Linked DNA regions of Thiocapsa rosea. The protein of the gene in region 2 interacts with the protein of the main gene of each other region in a pairwise test. Links are inferred from orthologs where the notes say so. Each region holds a gene or a part of one and is shown on either strand. Other genes may lie near its edges.

Region 1 (5,353 bases), 2.3 Mb from region 2 along the record:
CCTCCTCGAGGTCGCTGGGAAGATCGAGGAAACCCGTTTTGAACCAATCCGGATGCTCGAGCAAATCCTCGCGCGGGAAGTCGTCGAAGCTGTAGGCCGAATCATCCGGCGGGGGCACGTCTTGGGCCTTCGCGCCGTCGATGACCGTCGGGGCGCCCGCGAGCAGGCCCAGTGTCAAGACGATCGCCGAGGCGGCGGAAAAACGAAACATGCGTGATCTCCGTTGGGGGTTCAAACCGCGTCCAGAGTGAAATGCGTCGTTTTCACGTTGTATCGGGCTCAGGGATTCTTCCGACCTTCTTGGAGACGCGGTTTAAAATTTAAAATTTTTTAGTATTTAAAATGCGCCCGCGCCGACAGTTGTCGGAGCCGGCGCGGCCGAGACAAATCAACACACGACCCATATCGCGTCGGGCGCGGTTTAGGGTCGAGGCTCGCGACCCATAACACGCAAGGCGATGAACAGGGCCGCGACCGACCGGGCCTCGTCGAAGTCCTCCCGAGCAAGCAACGCGTCGATCGCGTCGAGCCTCCAAGGCACCACCTCGATCGGCTCCGGCTCGTCGCCGGGGAGCGACTTGGGATAGAGGTCGCGCGCCAGCACGATGAGACTATGATGCTCGATATAGCCGGGCACCAGCGAGACGCGTTTGATGATGCGCAGGTCACGGGCGCCGTAGCCGATCTCCTCCTGGATCTCGCGATCGGCGGCGGCCAAGGGATCCTCGCCGGCCTCCACGACGCCCTTGGGCAGGCCGAGCTCGTAGCGGTCGCTGCCGGCACCGTACTCGCGGATCAGGAGCACGGTTTCGGCGTCGAGCATGGGGACGATCATCACCGAATCCGTGCCCCCGGGCACGCGCTCGAAGGTGCGGCGCGCGCCGTTCGCAAACTCGAGATCGACCTCCTCCACCCGGAACAAGCGGCTCTGGGCGACGATCCGCCGATCCAGTATTTTCGGTTTGCGCAGCATGAACGAAACTCCGATGGGTCAAGTCGCTGCGAAGCGACGCTGGAAACACGAGGCGACAAGGGGCATGGCATGATCGATTGGCATCGTATCGACTCCGTCTTCCTGGATATGGACGGCACCCTGCTCGACCTGCACTTCGACAATCATTTTTGGCTCGAGCATGTCCCCGCGCGCTACGCGCAAGCCCGTGGGCTCGCGCCCGAGGTCGCCAAGGCCGAGCTGCTCGCCCGCTATCGCGACGTCGAGGGTACACTCGAGTGGTACTGCGTCGATCACTGGAGCCGCGAGCTCGGTCTGGATATCGCCCTGCTCAAGCAGGAGGTCGAGCATCTGATTGCCGTCCATCCGCACGTGCTTGACTTTTTGGAGGCACTCGAACGGCGCGGCAAGCGCCGTGTCCTCGTCACCAACGCCCATCAGAAGGCGCTCGCGCTCAAGCTCTCGCGCACACGGCTCGGCGGGCACTTCGACCGGGTCATCTGCTCGCATGACTTGAAGGTCGCCAAGGAGACGCCGGGGTTTTGGCCGCTGGTTCAGGCGATCGAGCCCTTCGACGTGGAGCGGACCCTCTTCATCGACGACAGCACAAGCGTCCTGCGCGCAGCGCACGACTTCGGATTTCGCTGGTTGATCGCCGTCGTCGAGCCCGACTCGAAGGGTCCGAGGCGCGAGGTCGCCGATTTCCCGGCGATCGCTCACTTCGGCGATCTGCTTCCGGGTCTGCATTCGGACTGACCGAGTGACAAGGTGCGGTTTCGCCGCTCAATCGACCGGCTCGGGCGCCGGAGCAGGCGTCGGCGGATTCGTGCCGTCTGCGCTCGGTTTCTTGGCCCGACGCCGCCGACGTCGCTTCTTCGGCTCACCCGTCGAGGTCTCCGTCTGCGGCGCGCCCGCCTCCGGGCTATCGATCACCGGCGCGTCGCTGACCGCCAACCGGGCCGCCGCCGACGGATCCGTAAGCGCAGCGATCTCGGGCTGTCTGCGAGGTGCCGCGACAGGGGTCTCGGCCGGAGTCTCCGCGGACGGCGCCCTCGGCTGCGCCTCCTCCGACCGCGATGGCGACCGGGACGGCGACCGACGCTCCCCGCCCGAGCGTGGACGGCGCTCGCCGCGCCCGGCACCGGCTCCGCCGCCACGGGGCGCGCGTGCAGGCCGCGCCTCGCACCGATCCTCTCGGTCCGGGCGCATCCGGCTGCGCGGATTCACCTCGGCGAGCAGCGCCGGATCGACCGGCTCGACGGGGATCTTCGCGCCGATGAATGCCTCGATGTCCGGCAGGCAGAAGGCATAGGTCTCGCAGACGAAGCCGATGGCGTCGCCCGCGGCACCGGCACGCGCGGTTCGCCCGATGCGGTGGACATAGTCCTCCGGATCCTCGGGCAGATCGTAGTTCACGACATGGGTCACGTCCGGGATGTGCAGGCCGCGCGCGGCCACATCCGTGCCGACCAGCACCGGGAGCGTGCCGTCGGTGAAGTCCTTCAGGAGCTTCAGACGCTTTTTCTGGGGCACGTCCCCGGAGAGCACCGCGGTGTTGATCCCGTTGCCCTGGAGAAAACCCCAGACGCGATCGGCCTCGCGTTTGGTGTTGACGAAGACCATGATGCGCGCATCGTCCCAGCCGCGGACCAGGCCGAGCAGCAAGGCGATCTTCTCCTCGTTGGAGGTCATATAGCAGCTTTGGCGCACGCGATCGGCCGTGATGGTCTCGGTCTCGATCTTTACGAGCTGCGGGTGATTCATGTGCTCGTAGGCGAGCTCGGTGACGCGATAGGAGAGTGTCGCCGAGAAGAGGAGCCCCTGACGGTTCTCCGGCGGCGGCATCCGCCGGAGCAGGAAGCGGATATCCTTGATGAATCCGAGGTCGAACATGCGATCGGCCTCGTCGAGCACGACCGCCTCGATCGCCTGCAGGTCGAAGACCTTTTGCTTGAAATAGTCGATCAGGCGCCCAGGTGTGCCGATGAGGATATCGACGCCGCCGGCAACCTGATCGCGCTGCTCCTGATAGCCTGCTCCGCCGTAGACCACGGCGATGCGCAACCCCGTGTGCTTGGCAAGTAGCTCCGTATCCCGGTGAATCTGCACGGCAAGCTCGCGGGTCGGGGCTAGTATCAGCGCACGCGGACGTGCGATCTGCACAGGGGCAGGTCCGGGATTGGTCAGCAGGCGCTGCATCAGAACGATCAGAAAGGCAGCGGTCTTGCCGGTGCCGGTCTGGGCCTGACCGGCAACGTCCCGGCCCGACAGTGCGATCGGCAGGGTTTGTTCCTGGATCGGGGTACAGCGGGTAAAGCCCGCCTCTTCGAGTCCGTCGATGATCCGTTGATCGAGCGCGAAGCTGTCGAAGCGGGTCTGAGTGAGGTGTTTGTCGGTCATGACGTGGGGAGTCCCTGGAGCTACGCGCCTCGCGGAGTGGGCAAGGCTTGCAAATTCTCTTCGCTTTGGATCAAATAGCATCTTACTCAAGGGCACATTCCAACGCCAATTCGCCCGCCCGCTCCACGACCCGTTCGCGCCGCGCCCCAGCGACCCCGCTCCGCCGTCATCCGCCGAACGTGATACCGAAACAACCGCCCGTGCCGCAAACACCCTATGGGAGATCACTTCAGTGAGCGATAGCATCGTCCATGTGACCGATGATTCATTCGAAGACGAGGTTCTGAAATCCCTCGAACCCGTGCTCGTGGACTACTGGGCCGACTGGTGCGGACCCTGCAAAATGATCGCACCCGTGCTCGACGAGATCGCCGGGGAGTACGCGGGCCGCATCAAGGTCGCGAAGCTCAACATCGACGAGAACCCCAACACCCCGCCGCGCTACGGGATTCGCGGCATCCCGACCCTGATGCTGTTCCGTCAGGGCGAGGTCGAAGCCACCAAGGTCGGGGCGGTGTCCAAGTCCCAACTGACGGCCTTTATCGACAGCAACCTCTAACGGCCATCGACAACGGCATCCGGTTCAACCTCCCGGCCGTCCCGCGGACCGGAACGGATACCGGCACCCATGGCCATCGATCGACACTCCCGAGGGGCCGCCGCCAAGGCGCCCCGTCCCCGTAAAGCGACCACCCCCAACCGCGTTCCCCCGCAACACGGGCCCTGCCCCGGGGCGTTGCCGAACACCCCCTCACCTCCGCCGACGACAAAAAATGTGATGAACCTAACCGAATTAAAGAAAGCGCCCGTACCCGAGCTGGTCGCACTGGCCCAGTCCATGGAGATCGAAGGCGTCGGGCGGTCGCGCAAACAGGACCTGATCTTCGCCATCCTCAAGGCGCAGGCCAAACGCGGCGAGGACATCTACGGCGATGGGGTGCTTGAGATCCTCACCGACGGCTTCGGATTCTTGAGATCCGCGGACGCCTCCTATCTCGCCGGACCGGACGACATCTATGTCTCCCCCAGCCAGATCCGCCGCTTCGCACTGCGCACCGGCGACACCATCTCCGGGAAGATTCGGCCACCCAAGGACGGCGAGCGCTATTTCGCACTGCTCAAGGTCAACGACATCAACTTCGACCGGCCGGAAAACGCCAAGTCGAAGATCCTCTTCGAGAACTTTACCCCGCTGTTCGCCAACAAGCGGCTCACCCTCGAGATCGGCAACGGCAGCACCGAGGACATCACGGCGCGGACCATCGATCTGGTAGCCCCCATCGGCAAGGGCCAGCGCGGACTCATCGTCTCGCCGCCCAAGGCCGGCAAGACCATGATGTTGCAGAACATCGCCCAATCGATCGGTCACAATCACCCGGACTGCTACCTGATCGTGCTGCTGATCGACGAGCGCCCGGAAGAGGTCACGGAGATGGCCCGCTCGGTGCGCGGCGAGGTCATCTCATCGACCTTCGACGAGCCCGCGACACGCCATGTGCAGGTTGCCGAGATGGTCATCGAGAAGGCCAAGCGCCTGGTCGAGCACAAGCGCGACGTGGTCATCCTGCTCGACTCCATCACCCGACTCGCACGCGCCTACAACACGGTCGTGCCTTCCTCCGGCAAGGTCCTGACCGGCGGTGTCGACGCCAATGCACTGCAGCGGCCCAAGCGCTTCTTCGGTGCCGCGCGCAACGTCGAGGAAGGCGGCAGTCTTACCATCCTGGCCACCGCGCTTGTGGACACCGGCTCGCGCATGGACGATGTGATCTACGAGGAGTTCAAGGGCACCGGCAACATGGAGATCCACATGGATCGCCGCATCGCCGAGCGCCGCATCTTCCCTTCCATCAACATCAACCGCTCCGGTACGCGCCGCGAAGAGCTGCTGATGAACCCCGCCGAATTGCAGAAGATGTGGATCCTGCGCAAGATCCTGCACCCGATGGACGAACTCGCCGCGATGGAATTCCTGCACGACAAGCTCAAGGCGACCAAGAC
Region 2 (6,435 bases):
CAGGATCCCGCGCGACAACGCGGTGCGACCAAATCGACCCGGGCTCCGGCGGTCCTGAGATGGTCGGCGAGATCGCGGTAATAGGCGCCGACGCCGTTGCGCTCGGGAGCGGCGTCGGACACGATGGCGACACGCAGCTCGGCGGCGCAGGGATGCAGGGGCGTCCTAACACTGGTCCCCGCAGTGGATAGGTTCAGCATGGCGCACGGGTGTCCTGGTTGAGGATGAGCCCATGGGATCGTCGCCGGGCCTTGTCCCCGGGTGCATCGACGCTGCATCGGCCGCGCTCCGTGCCGACCGAGCGGCAAGCCGTGCGAAGACGGGTCCCGGATCGCGATCGATGTCCCCCCGAGAGAGTCCGAACTGCTCCAGGCTGTAGCCGTGAGCGCTTCGGTAGGTTTCGGCCTCGGCCGCGTGTCGTGCGATCGCGGCGCGGAACTGCGCACGCGCCGTTAGCCCGAGCTGCGCGTAGATGACCAGCACCCGACACGCCGGATCCGACTGCAACGCGCGCATGGTAACCCATGCGCAGCGCTCTTCGGGGAGTTCTCCCAACGCCCTTTCCAGATTCTTGTAATAGAAACCCAGTTGACCGGTCAAGCGCTCCCGGAAATCGGGGGTCGCGGACAGGACATCGAAGAAGTCGATTCCGGCCGCGAGCGAGCTCAGCTGAGACGGGAACGTGGCGTGCGGCTCGCGCAGACAGACGATGAAGCGCGCGTCGGGGAAGCGCGCCGCGAGACTGCCGGCCAGCGGGGCGAAGGCGGCGTTCTTCGACAAGAGCCGCTTCTCGGGACCATGGACGTAGAGATGTCGCTGCAGGCACCGATGATAGAAGTCCATCAGCCGTGCGCGGCGCGCCTCCGGCATGTCCTGGTCGAATAGGCCCATACGCCACAAGAGATCCGAGTGTGGGAAGGGTAGGACGAGGATGAAGCAGCACAGCACCGGCATGAGCGCGAAGTAGTCTTCTTCCGGGTCGCTCAGGCGCATGGGGTGGACGGCATCGAGGCCCTTGAAGGCGTGTCGTTCGATCCAGTCGAGCATGCGCCCGAGGGGGCGACCCACATGCGCATCGATCCGCCCGAGGCCGAGCCAGAAACGCCGTTGGGTGACCGACGGTGCGAAAAGACATTCCCAGGTCGAGAAGGTCGTCAGTGCAGTGTCGTCAGCGATGACGCGATGAAGGTGAGTGGTTCCGCTTCGGGGGACACCGAGCACGAACAGCGGCTCGCGGATCGCGACACGGCGATAACCGCGATAAAAGATCTCGTCGAGCAGGAAGCCGATCCAGTGGATCCCTTGGACAAGGGTGAAGAGCGGGATGAATCCACTCATCACCAGCATGCGTTTGGCGCTCGGCCGGGGACGGCCTGGCCCCGGCACGAATGTCCGATAGGTCAGACGGAGTAAGCCGGTCAGGCTCTCGAAAAACAGTCTGAGCATGATGACCCCGATGAGCCGGATCCTGCGTTGACGGTTTCAGACGATCTCGGTCGGTTGATCCGCGTCGACCCCGGGCGCGCATCAACCGCTGCTGCGCGGTTAAACCGCGCCCAGCGCGGTACGCGATGTTCTGGGATGAGATCGGCCCCGGCAGATTTGACGGCCGTTGGAGTCGGCGCGGTTTAAGAGATTAAAAACGATATCCTTTTAAACCGCGTCCCCGCTTTTCGGTTCGACCGGATCGGACGTCGGGGCCGCTGCCGCGGCGGGTGTCGGAGGGACAGGCTCGGGTCTCGACGTCGACCGATCGTCGGTGCCCGACGATGCAGCGCGTTCGCTCAGGACGCCTTCGGTCCCATCACGATAGGCGCCGGAACCGGCCGAGGGTTCGGTCGGCGTCCGAGGCTCGGCCGTCTCGGCGACGGGCGCCGGGCGCGGCAGCGTGGCCGTCGGCTCGCTCGTCGGGGCCGCATGCTTGACCGGCGTGACCGGCTCGCTCGCCGGGGCCTCGTGCTTGATCGGCGTGGCCGTCGGCTCGCTTGCCGGGGTCTCGTGCTTGATCGGCGCGGTCGGCTCGCTGCTCGGGGCCTCGTGCTTGATCGGCGCGGTCGGCTCGCTGCTCGGGGCCTCGTGCTTGATCGGCGCGGTCGGCTCGCTGCTCGGAGCCTCGTGCTTGATCGGTGCGGTCGGCTCGCTCGCCGGGGCCTCGTGCTTGATCGGTGTGGTCGGCTCGCTCGGCATCGATGCCTCGGTGCTCGAGTCGCCGTCCGGTCGAGGCTCAGCGCGGGTGCTTTCGCCCTGCGCGACGACTGCGCCCTCGCGGACCCGTCGGTCGGGTCTGTGCTCACGGGGTTTCGGGTCCGTCTCGGTCGATTCCGCGTGCGCCGGCTGCCGATCATGCGGTTGCGGGGGCATTTGGTCTGCTGTCGGACCCGAGGCGCCTTCGGTGCTGCCGCCCTCGTCTCCCGCGCCTTCCTTCGTCTCTGCGCCGGCCGAAGAGCGTCGGCGATTGCGGCCGCCGCGACGTCGACGCGAGGAGCGCGGCCGCTCGCCGCCCGGCGCTGCGTTGCCGTCTTGCCCCGGCTCGGCGCCGGGATCGGAGGTGTCGTCCGAGGCGTTGTCCGTACCCTCGGGTTGTTCGCCGAGGCGCGCGTCTTCGGCGCGTCCCGCCGGACGTCCGCGGTCGATCGAGTCCGTCGAGGTTGCGCCCGCTCCGCCGTTCTGCACGGCGGTCTCGCCGACGGGTGCGATCATCAGCGGATGATCCTCCGGCCGACTTCCGCGCGACGGCGCGGCGGCTCGATCGCTACTGGTCGTCGGCGTGTCGTCGCCATGACGTTCGGACCGTTGCCGACCCTCGCTGTGCTCGCCGGAGCCCTCGTCGCCGCGGGTATCTTGATCGCGCGACGCCTCGCCCGTGGGACGGCCTCCCTCGCTCGAACCGGAACTCCGTCGTCCGCGTCCGCGCGAGCCGCTCCGGCGCGAGCGTGTCTCGCCGTCGCGGCGGGCCTGGGTCTGCTCCTCGGTCTCGGGTCGCGTCGTCGGATCTGCTGCCGCGACAGCCTCGCTGCCCTGGCTGGCCTCGTTCCGGCTGCGGTTCGGCTCCGAGCGCGTCTGCTGCTCGGGTGCCGCTCGGCTGTGCCGACCCTGTTCCTGCCGCCCGCGCTCCCTTGGCGACTCGTCGCGTCGGGTCTGTGGTGGTCTGCTTTGGCTGCGGCGCTCGCCCGAATCGGCGGTGTGTCGCGGTTGCTGCGTGCGCGGCGCGGTCTCGGGCGCCGGGCGCTCGTCTGCGGGTGGCCTGTGGGTTGCAGGGACATCCGCTTCGGGCTGGCGCGGCGCAAAGAGCCCGGTCCAGATGCGTTTGAGCAGGCTTTCGGGCTCGCCGCGCTCCGCTTCGCGACGCACGGGTGTTTCGGGCTGGGGTGTCGGCGTCCAGCGTTGGGGGACCGGGGTCGCCGGCGAGACCTGCTTGACGGCCGGCTCCTCGGCCTGCACGGGTTGACCGAGCTTGGCGTAGAAGGGCGCGACCTTGGTCTCGGACGCTGCGGTCAGCTCGTAGCTCGACTGATCCGGGACGAGCTTGCCCGCGTCCTGGGTGCGTACGCGTTCGATCTGGTACTCAGGCGTTTCGAGTGCCTCGTTGGGCAGCAAGAGGACCTCGACGCCTTGGCGCTGCTCGATCTCCAGAATGCCGCGACGCTTCTCGTTGAGCAGGAAGGTCGCGACGCTCACCGGCAGCTGGGCGACGATGCGGTGGGTACTGTCCTTCATCGCCTCTTCTTCGACGATGCGCAGGATCGACAGCGCAAGCGACTCGACCCCGCGGACGGTCCCCTGACCCTTGCAGCGCGGGCAGACCTGCTGGCTCGACTCCCCGAGCGAGGGTCGCAGGCGCTGGCGCGACATCTCCAACAGACCGAAGCGCGAGATGCGGGCGACCTGCACCCGGGCGCGGTCGTGCTTGAGCGCGTCGCGCAGCCGATTCTCGACCTCGCGCTGGTTCTTCGGCGGCGTCATGTCGATGAAGTCGATGACGAAGAGTCCGCCCAGATCACGCAGACGCAGTTGGCGCGCGATCTCGTCGGCCGCTTCCAGGTTGGTGTTGAGCGCGGTCTCCTCGATATCGGCGCCCTTGGTGGCACGCGCCGAGTTGATGTCCACCGAGGTCAGCGCCTCGGTGTGGTCGATCACGATCGAGCCGCCGGAGGGCAGGCGCACCTCGCGCTGGAAGGCCGACTCGATCTGGCTCTCGATCTGATAGCGGGTGAAGAGCGGGACCTCGTCCTGGTAGAGCTTGAGCTTCTTCAGATTGCTCGGCATCACCTGGCGGATGAAGCTCTCGGCACGCTCGAAGACCGCCTTGTTGTCGATCAGGATCTCGCCGATGTCCACGCGCAGATAGTCGCGGATCGAACGGATGATGACGTCGCTCTCTTGATAGATGAGGAAGGGCGCCTTGCGGTCCTGCGCAGAGGTCTCGATCGCCTTCCAAAGCTGGAGCAGGTAGTCGAGGTCCCACTGGAGCTCCTCGACGTTCTTGCCCACGCCCGCGGTGCGCACGATCAAACCCATGTCTTCTGGGATCTCGAGCTGACTCATGGCGTCGCGCAGCTCGCTGCGATCCTGGCCCTCGATGCGTCGCGAGACCCCGCCGGCGCGCGGGTTATTGGGCATCAGCACCAGATAACGACCGGCCAGAGAGATGAAGGTGGTGAGTGCTGCCCCCTTGTTGCCGCGCTCTTCCTTGTCGATCTGAACGACGACCTCGCGGCCCTCGCGCACCGATTCCTTGATGCTGACGCGCGAGCCAGGTTTGACACTGTCGGGCTCGAAATAGGCCCGCGCGATCTCTTTGAGCGGGAGGAAGCCGTGCCGATCGGCACCGTAGTCGACGAAGGCGGCCTCGAGACTGGGCTCGACGCGGGTGATGATGCCTTTGTAGATGTTGGCCTTTTTCTGTTCTCGGCCGGGGGACTCGATATCGAGGTTGTAAAGCTGTTGACCGTCGACGGTCGCAACACGCAACTCTTCGGGCTGAGTTGCGTTGATCAGCATGCGTTTCATAGGGTTGTTTTCCGCACCACGACGCGTCTCCCGTCTGAGGGACTGCTCGCCGTGCGCCCCTGCAAACCTGCGGGCGGCTCGGCGTGTCGCCGTCGCGCCGACGAATCGGCCCGACGGCATCGACAGTGTCCGTTCAGACGGGCTCTCGGCCGATCCGGACGGGCACGCGCGTAGTCAGTAATGTTTTGTCGTCGACGAGCGCCCATTGGAGGCACTCGCACCTGATCGGCCCGCCCGGTTGGAGGGGGCCGATCTCGGGAGCGGCGAGGTCGGCGCCGGCTGCGCTGGTCTGCCGTCGTGCAGGGCGCGCGGCGCTCACAGGGTGTAGAATGCGCGGTCACCCGATAAAACGAGTCCGCGTCACCACTCGAGATCCCGCACATCGGCCTGCTCGGACATCGGATGCCGGCATGAGGGTCGGGGCCTTCCGAGCGGATGTGGCTCCACTCGCTCCGGCATCGTGACCGACCCTTGGCTGCGCTCGCCGCTCCGGGAAAAATCGCGTTTCCGCTGGCCAGCGCAAGCGTCCAAGTGTATCAGTAAACCTTATTTAGCATCAATTGAGCCACCCAGGCAGGCGCCATCATTCGTGAATCGACCTCATCCCCGTGCCGATCGCCGTCCGAACAAGCATGCCGCCGCCCGCGCAACAGGGGGGCGGGACGGCCTCCGGGGCCGCCCGGCTTCCGAGCGCGCCGGCCCCAAGAGCACTCCATCGAAGGGCTCTGAAGGCGTCGTCGCCGGTCCGAAACGCGCCGTCTTCCGAAGGGCTGACCCGAAGACGACCGGCCCCGGGAGTGGCGGACCCGGACGCACGCAGCCTAAGCGCTCCGGCCCGATGCCTGCGGTTGCCGAGCGTGCGCGTCCCGAGCCGGAGCTTCGGGATGATTCGTCCGTACGCGTGGTCTGCGTCGATGCCGAGTCCGACGGGCAGCGCATCGACAACTTTCTTCTGCGCCATCTCAAGGGCGTGCCGCGAAGCCACCTGTATCGGGTGATGCGTCGTGGCGAGGTGCGCGTCAACAAAGGTCGGGTCAAGGCCAGTCATCGGCTGCGCACGGGCGATCTGGTGCGCATCCCGCCGATGCGCACGGCCCTTGCGGAGACGCCCGTCCGGGTCCCTGTCTCGCGTCTCGCCCCGCTCGCGGAGGCGGTGCTCTACGAGGACGAGCGCCTTCTGGTCATCGACAAGCCCGCCGGCCTGGCCGTGCATGGCGGCAGCGGTCTGAGCTACGGCCTGATCGAATCGCTGCGCGAGCTGCGGCCCGGTCGCGAGCTGGAGCTGGTTCACCGTCTGGATCGCGACACCTCCGGCTGCATCCTCATCAGCAAGCGGCGCAGTGCATTGCGCGAGCTCCACGAGCTGATCCGCGAAGGCGCTATGGACAAGCGCTACATGGCCCTGATGATCGGGGAGCTGGAGCG
Region 3 (5,328 bases), 3.3 Mb from region 2 along the record:
CTTGAGCACGGCGAGGATGCTCAGGGTGTCCTCGACCCTGGCGCTGACGATCACCACGAAATTGCCGTGGCCTTTGGTCAAGGCGATCTCGTCGAGCCCGAGCACGGGCAGCGCCGTGAGCGTCGTCCAGTCGATCTGGCTCGGGACGCACCGATCGAGAATACCGTCGAGGTGCTCCGGGGTGACGGCCTCCTTGTGCGCGACGTCTTCCAGGGTGCTGTTGATCAGGGCGCGCATCAGGCTGTGTTCGAACGCACGGGTGAAGCCGCTGCGCGGGTCGTACCAGTCCACCCGTTGGGTGGTGGTGGGATGATCCCGGCAATCGGGGCAGCGATACCGTTTGGGACGAATGAGAATTTCGGTGCGATGCTCGAAGATCGACAGATGGCGCAACCGCCGTTCTTCACCGAGTCCATGCGGCTCAGTGATGCGTCGGCCGCAGCTCCGGCACTGCGTGCCCTCCTCGGTGCTGTGCACATGAATTTCCAGCACAGCGGCGTCCGTGATCTCGACGCGGTCGATGGCGATCTGCGGCAGTCCGAGCAGGCGCAGGAGTTGGCTCTGGTCAATCATCGGTTTTCCATTGAGTTAAAAGCGTTCGAATGGAAGTTTACCAAGATTGGCTGCGTAGAACACTGATTTTACTAAACTTGGCGTTCCCTGAGATCCGGGAGAGCCTGATTCCGGCCCGCGTGGATTCGCGGGAGAGAAATCCGTGCGAGCGATGACCGATCGATCCATCCCTATCGGAGAACGACATGGCCAACTTCGGCGATCTACTCGGCAGCTTCATTCAGAGCAACATGGCGCAGTCCGGCTCAGGCCGGATGGGGAACGCGCTGCAGGACCTTCAGGCAAATCTCGGCCGGATGGTCGGCGGCCAAGGTGGCCAAGGTGGCCAAGGCGGCCAGGGCGGTCAAGGCGATATGCTCGGAAGCCTCCTCGAGATGGCCAAGGGCACTCTGGGGAACGCCTCGCAGAGTCCCATGCAGGCCGGCGGGCTCGGTGCCGTACTCGGCTCGGTCTTGGGCGGCGGCGGCAAGTCCGTGAAAGGCGCGATGACGGGGGGTGCGCTGGCGATGTTGGCCGGGATCGCCTACAAGGCATTCACCGAAGCGGGTCAAGCGCCTCATGCCTCCGGGGCACCCACCGCGAGCGGAGCGTCGGAGTTGCCGTTGGGCCTCAGAGCCCCGCAAACCGCGGCGGAGGAGCAGGCCATGGAGAACACCGCGCAGTTGGTCATCAAGGGTATGATCAACATTGCCAAGTCGGATGGTCAGGTGAGCGTGGAGGAGATCCAGCGAATCGTCGGAAAGATCGAGGCCGCCGGCATGGGCGCGGACGCACAGGAGTGGTTGATGACGGAGTTGCGTCAGCCGCTGAATCTCGACGCCTTCGTGGCCGAGATCCCGAGCCAGGAGGTGGCCGCCGAGGTCTACGCGGCATCACTGCTTGCGGTCGAGGTCGACACCCCGCAGGAGCAGGACTACCTGCGCCGGTTTGCCGAGAAGGCCGGACTGCATCCGCTGGTCGTGCAGCACATCCACCAGTCGTTGGGCGTCGCGGTCTGAGAACGCCGAATCGGACCTTGCCGCGGACGTGCGGGACACGGCGCGAAACCTCGGATCTCCTGCCGTGTCGTTCCCGACCTTCGTGGCTAAGAGTGCTCGCTACCCGCGCCCGAGACCGACTCGGATGCGCACGGGTCAGGCGGTTTCTCGAGAGTTGTCATCCCGTCCGCCCATGCCAGGAAGACCTGTAGTAGTCACTGTAGGGGCGAATGAATTCGCCCTGACACGCCGGTAGATCCTTTCCTGGAAATTAGATCCTTTCCTGGAAATCACCTCAGTCCTTCGCGCCGTCGCCTTGTTCGGGTTTGGGTTGCGATTGAGCGGTCCGTCTCTTCCCGAGCGGTGCATGACCGGCCTCGACCCCGATCTCGCTTGCTGCAGGTGACTTGGGCAGGCGCCGTTTGCCGATGTTCTTGCGATCGCGCAGACGGTCTTTCGGTTTGGGCGCGACGGCCTTCGCGGTGACTGCCTTCGCACCGGTCTTTTTCGCCCCCTTCTTCGCTCCCGAGCGTTTGGTCGTCCCCCCCTTGTACGACGCCTTGAGTCCTTCGATGCTGCGACGCTCAATGCCGAGGTTCAGATACCGCTCGATGCTCTCCAGCCGATTCCATTCGGCAGCTGCGACCAGCGAGATGGCCACGCCTTGCTCCCCGGCCCGGCCGGTCCGCCCGGTGCGGTGTAGATAATCGTCCCCGCTGCGCGGCAGATCGAAGTTGATCACCCGATCAACGCCCGGGATGTCGAGCCCACGTGCGGCGACGTCGGTGGCGATCAAGACGTTGACACGACCGCTGTGCAGGAGTCCGACGACGCGGTTGCGCTCGCGCTGCTCCAGTTCGCCATGGAGCACGGCGACGCGTTGCCCTTCGCCCATCAGGACGTTGCCGAGCGCCGTTGCGCCGTCGCGGGTATTGGTGAAGACCAGCGCCTTGTCGTAGGTCTCGTTGCGGAGCAGCCAAAGGATCTGCTGCTGCTTGTGCTCCGGGCCGTCGCTCAAGATGACCTGATTCGTGATGTCGGGGTGCTGCTCGCGCACCGGATTGATGGTCAGTACGCGCGGCTCGCGCAGCAAAGGCTCGGTGATGCGGCTCAGACCCCGATGGTGCAGGGTCGCGGAGAACAACATGGACTGACGCGCCGGGTTGGTCCGAGCGATGATCGTCAGGACATCGTCGACGAAGCCCATGTCGAGCATGCGGTCGGCCTCGTCGAGAACCAGGATCTCAAGGTCGCTCAGGTCGGCCTCGCCCTTTTCCAGAAGCTCGAGCATGCGACCGGGCGTCGCCACCAGGATCTCCGGGTTCTTGCGCAAGGTCGCGATCTGGTGCGCCTTTGAATCGCCGCCCGTAATGACGCCGTTGTTCAGACGCGTATAGCTGCCCAGGCGCGTGAAATGCACATGGATCTGGCGGGCCAGCTCGCGGGTCGGTACCAATACAAGGGCGCGTGTCCCGCTGTCGGAGCGCGGCGCGCCGACCAGGCGCTCCATGATCGGCAGCAGAAAGGCGGCGGTCTTCCCCGAGCCCGTCGCGGCCGAGACCAAGAGATCCAGACCTTCCATCGCAGCCGGGATCACCTGCGCCTGGACCTCGGTCGGGGTCTCGAAACCTTCTTTTTCCAGTCCGCGCATGAGTGCGTCCGGAAGCAAAAATTCAGCAAAGTTCCTGTTCATGGGCGCAACGATACACCAAATAGTGGCCTTCGCGGCGGCGAAAAACCCAGGTGCGCTCGGTCTATACTGGATTGAACGCGTTCCGGAGACATCCATGCTTCACCTTGACCCAGGGCTTCCATCGGTTCCACGTCGCGCCGCCGACAGCTTCGATGCCAACACGGCGGCCATGGCCGGTCGCGTCTCGCAGTTGATGGCCGGCCATTCGAGATTGGACGCCTTTCTCAACGGGCTTCCCTTTCGGCTGATCGAGTCAAACCATCGCAATCACGCCGCCTTCATGTCCGAGGTCTTGAGGACCAACAACCTCAAGCTTCTCGCCGACACGCTACCCTGGGCCTATTTCGCTTATACGAATCAAGGCGTCTCGGTCGACTACTTTGCCGCCGAGCTGGAGATCTGGAGCCAGGTGATCACCGAACTCCTGCCCGGCGAGGATGCCGAGGCGATCCTGCCGATCTATCGCTGGATGTTGCGGGTGCATCCCGAGACCGTCGACGCGGCCGCGCACTACGCATCCGAAGCGGCGCCGGTGCCCGCCGATCACGCGGCGATCTATGTCGAGATCCTGGAGCGCCTGATCGCGGGCGATCATCCGGCCGTTATCGAGCGTTGTCGCGCCCTCCTGCGTGAGGGGATGTCCTTTTCCCGCCTGCTCCAATCGATCTTCTACCCGGCGATGGTGGAGATCGGCGTCCGTTGGGAGCAAGGCCGTCTTTCGGTCCTGATGGAGCACCAAGCGACCGCGATGGTGTACCGCATCCTGTCCGCCCTCTATTACGAGCAGCCCTTTCCGTCCGAAAGGCGAGGACGGGTCCTCGTGGCCTCGGTGACGGACGAATTCCATGAGCTCGGCGCATGGATGGTGACGACCTGTCTGGATCTGGACGGCTGGAATGTGACCTATCTACCGCGTGACTGTCCGCTTGAGCAGGTGGTCACGGCGGCCGTAGAGCGCACCCCGGCCTTCGTCGCACTGTCCGTCGGTATGCCCGGTCACGTGCAATCTGCACGCGAGACGGTCAGCGCCCTGCGGGAGGCCCTCGGTCCCGGATCTCCAACCAAGATCCTGGTCGGCGGGCGTGCCTTTAACAAGGCGCCTTCACTGGTCGAATCCGTCGGCGCCGACCTTTTTCTGACCGATTGCGAGGCGGCCGTGGCTTGGGCCAGAACGCTGGAGGCCACATGACAGAGCAAGCAACAACGCCATCGACGACGCTCGATCGCACGCCCGACCCGGAGTTCCTTTGGGCTTTGCAAAGCTACGTCATGGAATCGGGTCGGTTGCTCGTCGTCGAGGTCGACCGAGACGGCCGCATCATCGATTCGAACCTGACCTTTCGCTCGCGCTTCGCCGGGTTCGCAAGCGTTCGCGGCGAGCCGCTGTCACGATTTCTCAGCAGCGGGAGCGGGGAGCTGTTGGACATCGAGCCGGGTCTGCCCCGTCGCACGCCCGTTGCACGGGTCTTCCAGACCCCGCTTGGCGGCGAAACCTATCTCTTTCATGCCTACCCGAGCGGTCGGGGCATCGTGCTGATCGGCGAGCTGGCGAACGTCGCAGAAAGCGATATCGTCGAGCGGATGGGCAACCTTGCGATGGAGATGTCGCGCTTGGTTCGCGACCTGCGCAACACCAACCGCGAGCTCGTCCTCGCCAACGAAACCAATCAAGCCTTGGCGCGCACCGATCCCCTGACGAGTCTCGCCAATCGGCGTTACTTCATGGATCGTTTGGAGAACGGGATTGCGCGGGCGCGCATCGGGGGTGCGCCGCTGTCGCTGATCATGGTGGATCTGGATCACTTCAAGCAGGTCAACGACCGTTTCGGTCACGCCGGCGGCGATCTCGTCCTGGTCGCCTTCGCGGGTCTTCTGGAATCTCAGGTCAGAGGTGTGGACCTGGCCGCACGGCTCGGAGGAGAGGAGTTTGCCGTCGTCATGGCGGAAGCGGATCTGCGCGTCGCCGGGGACGTCGCCGACCGTCTGCGCATGCGTCTGGCCGACCTACGTCCGCTCGACGCGAGCTATCGGGTCACGGCGAGCTTCGGTGTTGCGGAGCGTCGTCCCGAGGAAGATGCGGATGCG

What was found. The genes of interacting proteins can lie anywhere in the genome.
Region 1: the proteins of rne (region 2) and BDD21_RS05355 interact in binary tests that used the Escherichia coli proteins (3 or more experiments, as listed by UniProt). The link is inferred for Thiocapsa rosea from one-to-one orthologs.
Region 3: the proteins of rne (region 2) and BDD21_RS00775 interact in binary tests that used the Escherichia coli proteins (3 or more experiments, as listed by UniProt). The link is inferred for Thiocapsa rosea from one-to-one orthologs.

The regions. Positions count from the first base shown.
Region 1 is NZ_RBXL01000001.1:1,166,179-1,171,531, forward strand. What follows is about bases 1,045-3,878. They hold BDD21_RS05355 (DEAD/DEAH box helicase), read right to left. Parts: upstream 3,353-3,878; coding sequence 1,736-3,352; downstream 1,045-1,735. Other genes in these bases: yrfG (GMP/IMP nucleotidase), read left to right, coding at 1,045-1,708; trxA (thioredoxin TrxA), read left to right, coding at 3,585-3,878. Also shown: BDD21_RS05340 (thioredoxin family protein), read right to left, coding at 1-211; ADP compounds hydrolase NudE, read right to left, coding at 422-973; more of yrfG, read left to right, coding at 1,043-1,044; more of trxA, read left to right, coding at 3,879-3,911; transcription termination factor Rho, read left to right, coding at 4,131-5,353.
Region 2 is NZ_RBXL01000001.1:3,504,398-3,510,832, forward strand. The notes cover bases 1,454-5,369. They hold rne (ribonuclease E), read right to left. Parts: upstream 5,011-5,369; coding sequence 1,654-5,010; downstream 1,454-1,653. Also shown: BDD21_RS15815 (glycosyltransferase), read right to left, coding at 1-200; BDD21_RS15820 (sulfotransferase), read right to left, coding at 166-1,446; BDD21_RS15830 (RluA family pseudouridine synthase), read left to right, coding at 5,849-6,435. UniProt on the Escherichia coli protein: Endoribonuclease that plays a central role in RNA processing and decay. Required for the maturation of 5S and 16S rRNAs and the majority of tRNAs. Also involved in the degradation of most mRNAs.
Region 3 is NZ_RBXL01000001.1:182,774-188,101, reverse strand. What follows is about bases 1,045-3,853. They hold BDD21_RS00775 (DEAD/DEAH box helicase), read right to left. Parts: upstream 3,244-3,853; coding sequence 1,846-3,243; downstream 1,045-1,845. Other genes in these bases: BDD21_RS00770 (cobalamin B12-binding domain-containing protein), read left to right, coding at 3,338-3,853; BDD21_RS00780 (tellurite resistance TerB family protein), read left to right, coding at 1,045-1,571. Also shown: BDD21_RS00785 (ISL3 family transposase), read right to left, coding at 1-573; more of BDD21_RS00780, read left to right, coding at 759-1,044; more of BDD21_RS00770, read left to right, coding at 3,854-4,432; BDD21_RS00765 (GGDEF domain-containing protein), read left to right, coding at 4,429-5,328. UniProt on the Escherichia coli protein: DEAD-box RNA helicase involved in the assembly of the 50S ribosomal subunit at low temperature. Exhibits RNA-stimulated ATP hydrolysis and RNA unwinding activity. Acts before DeaD.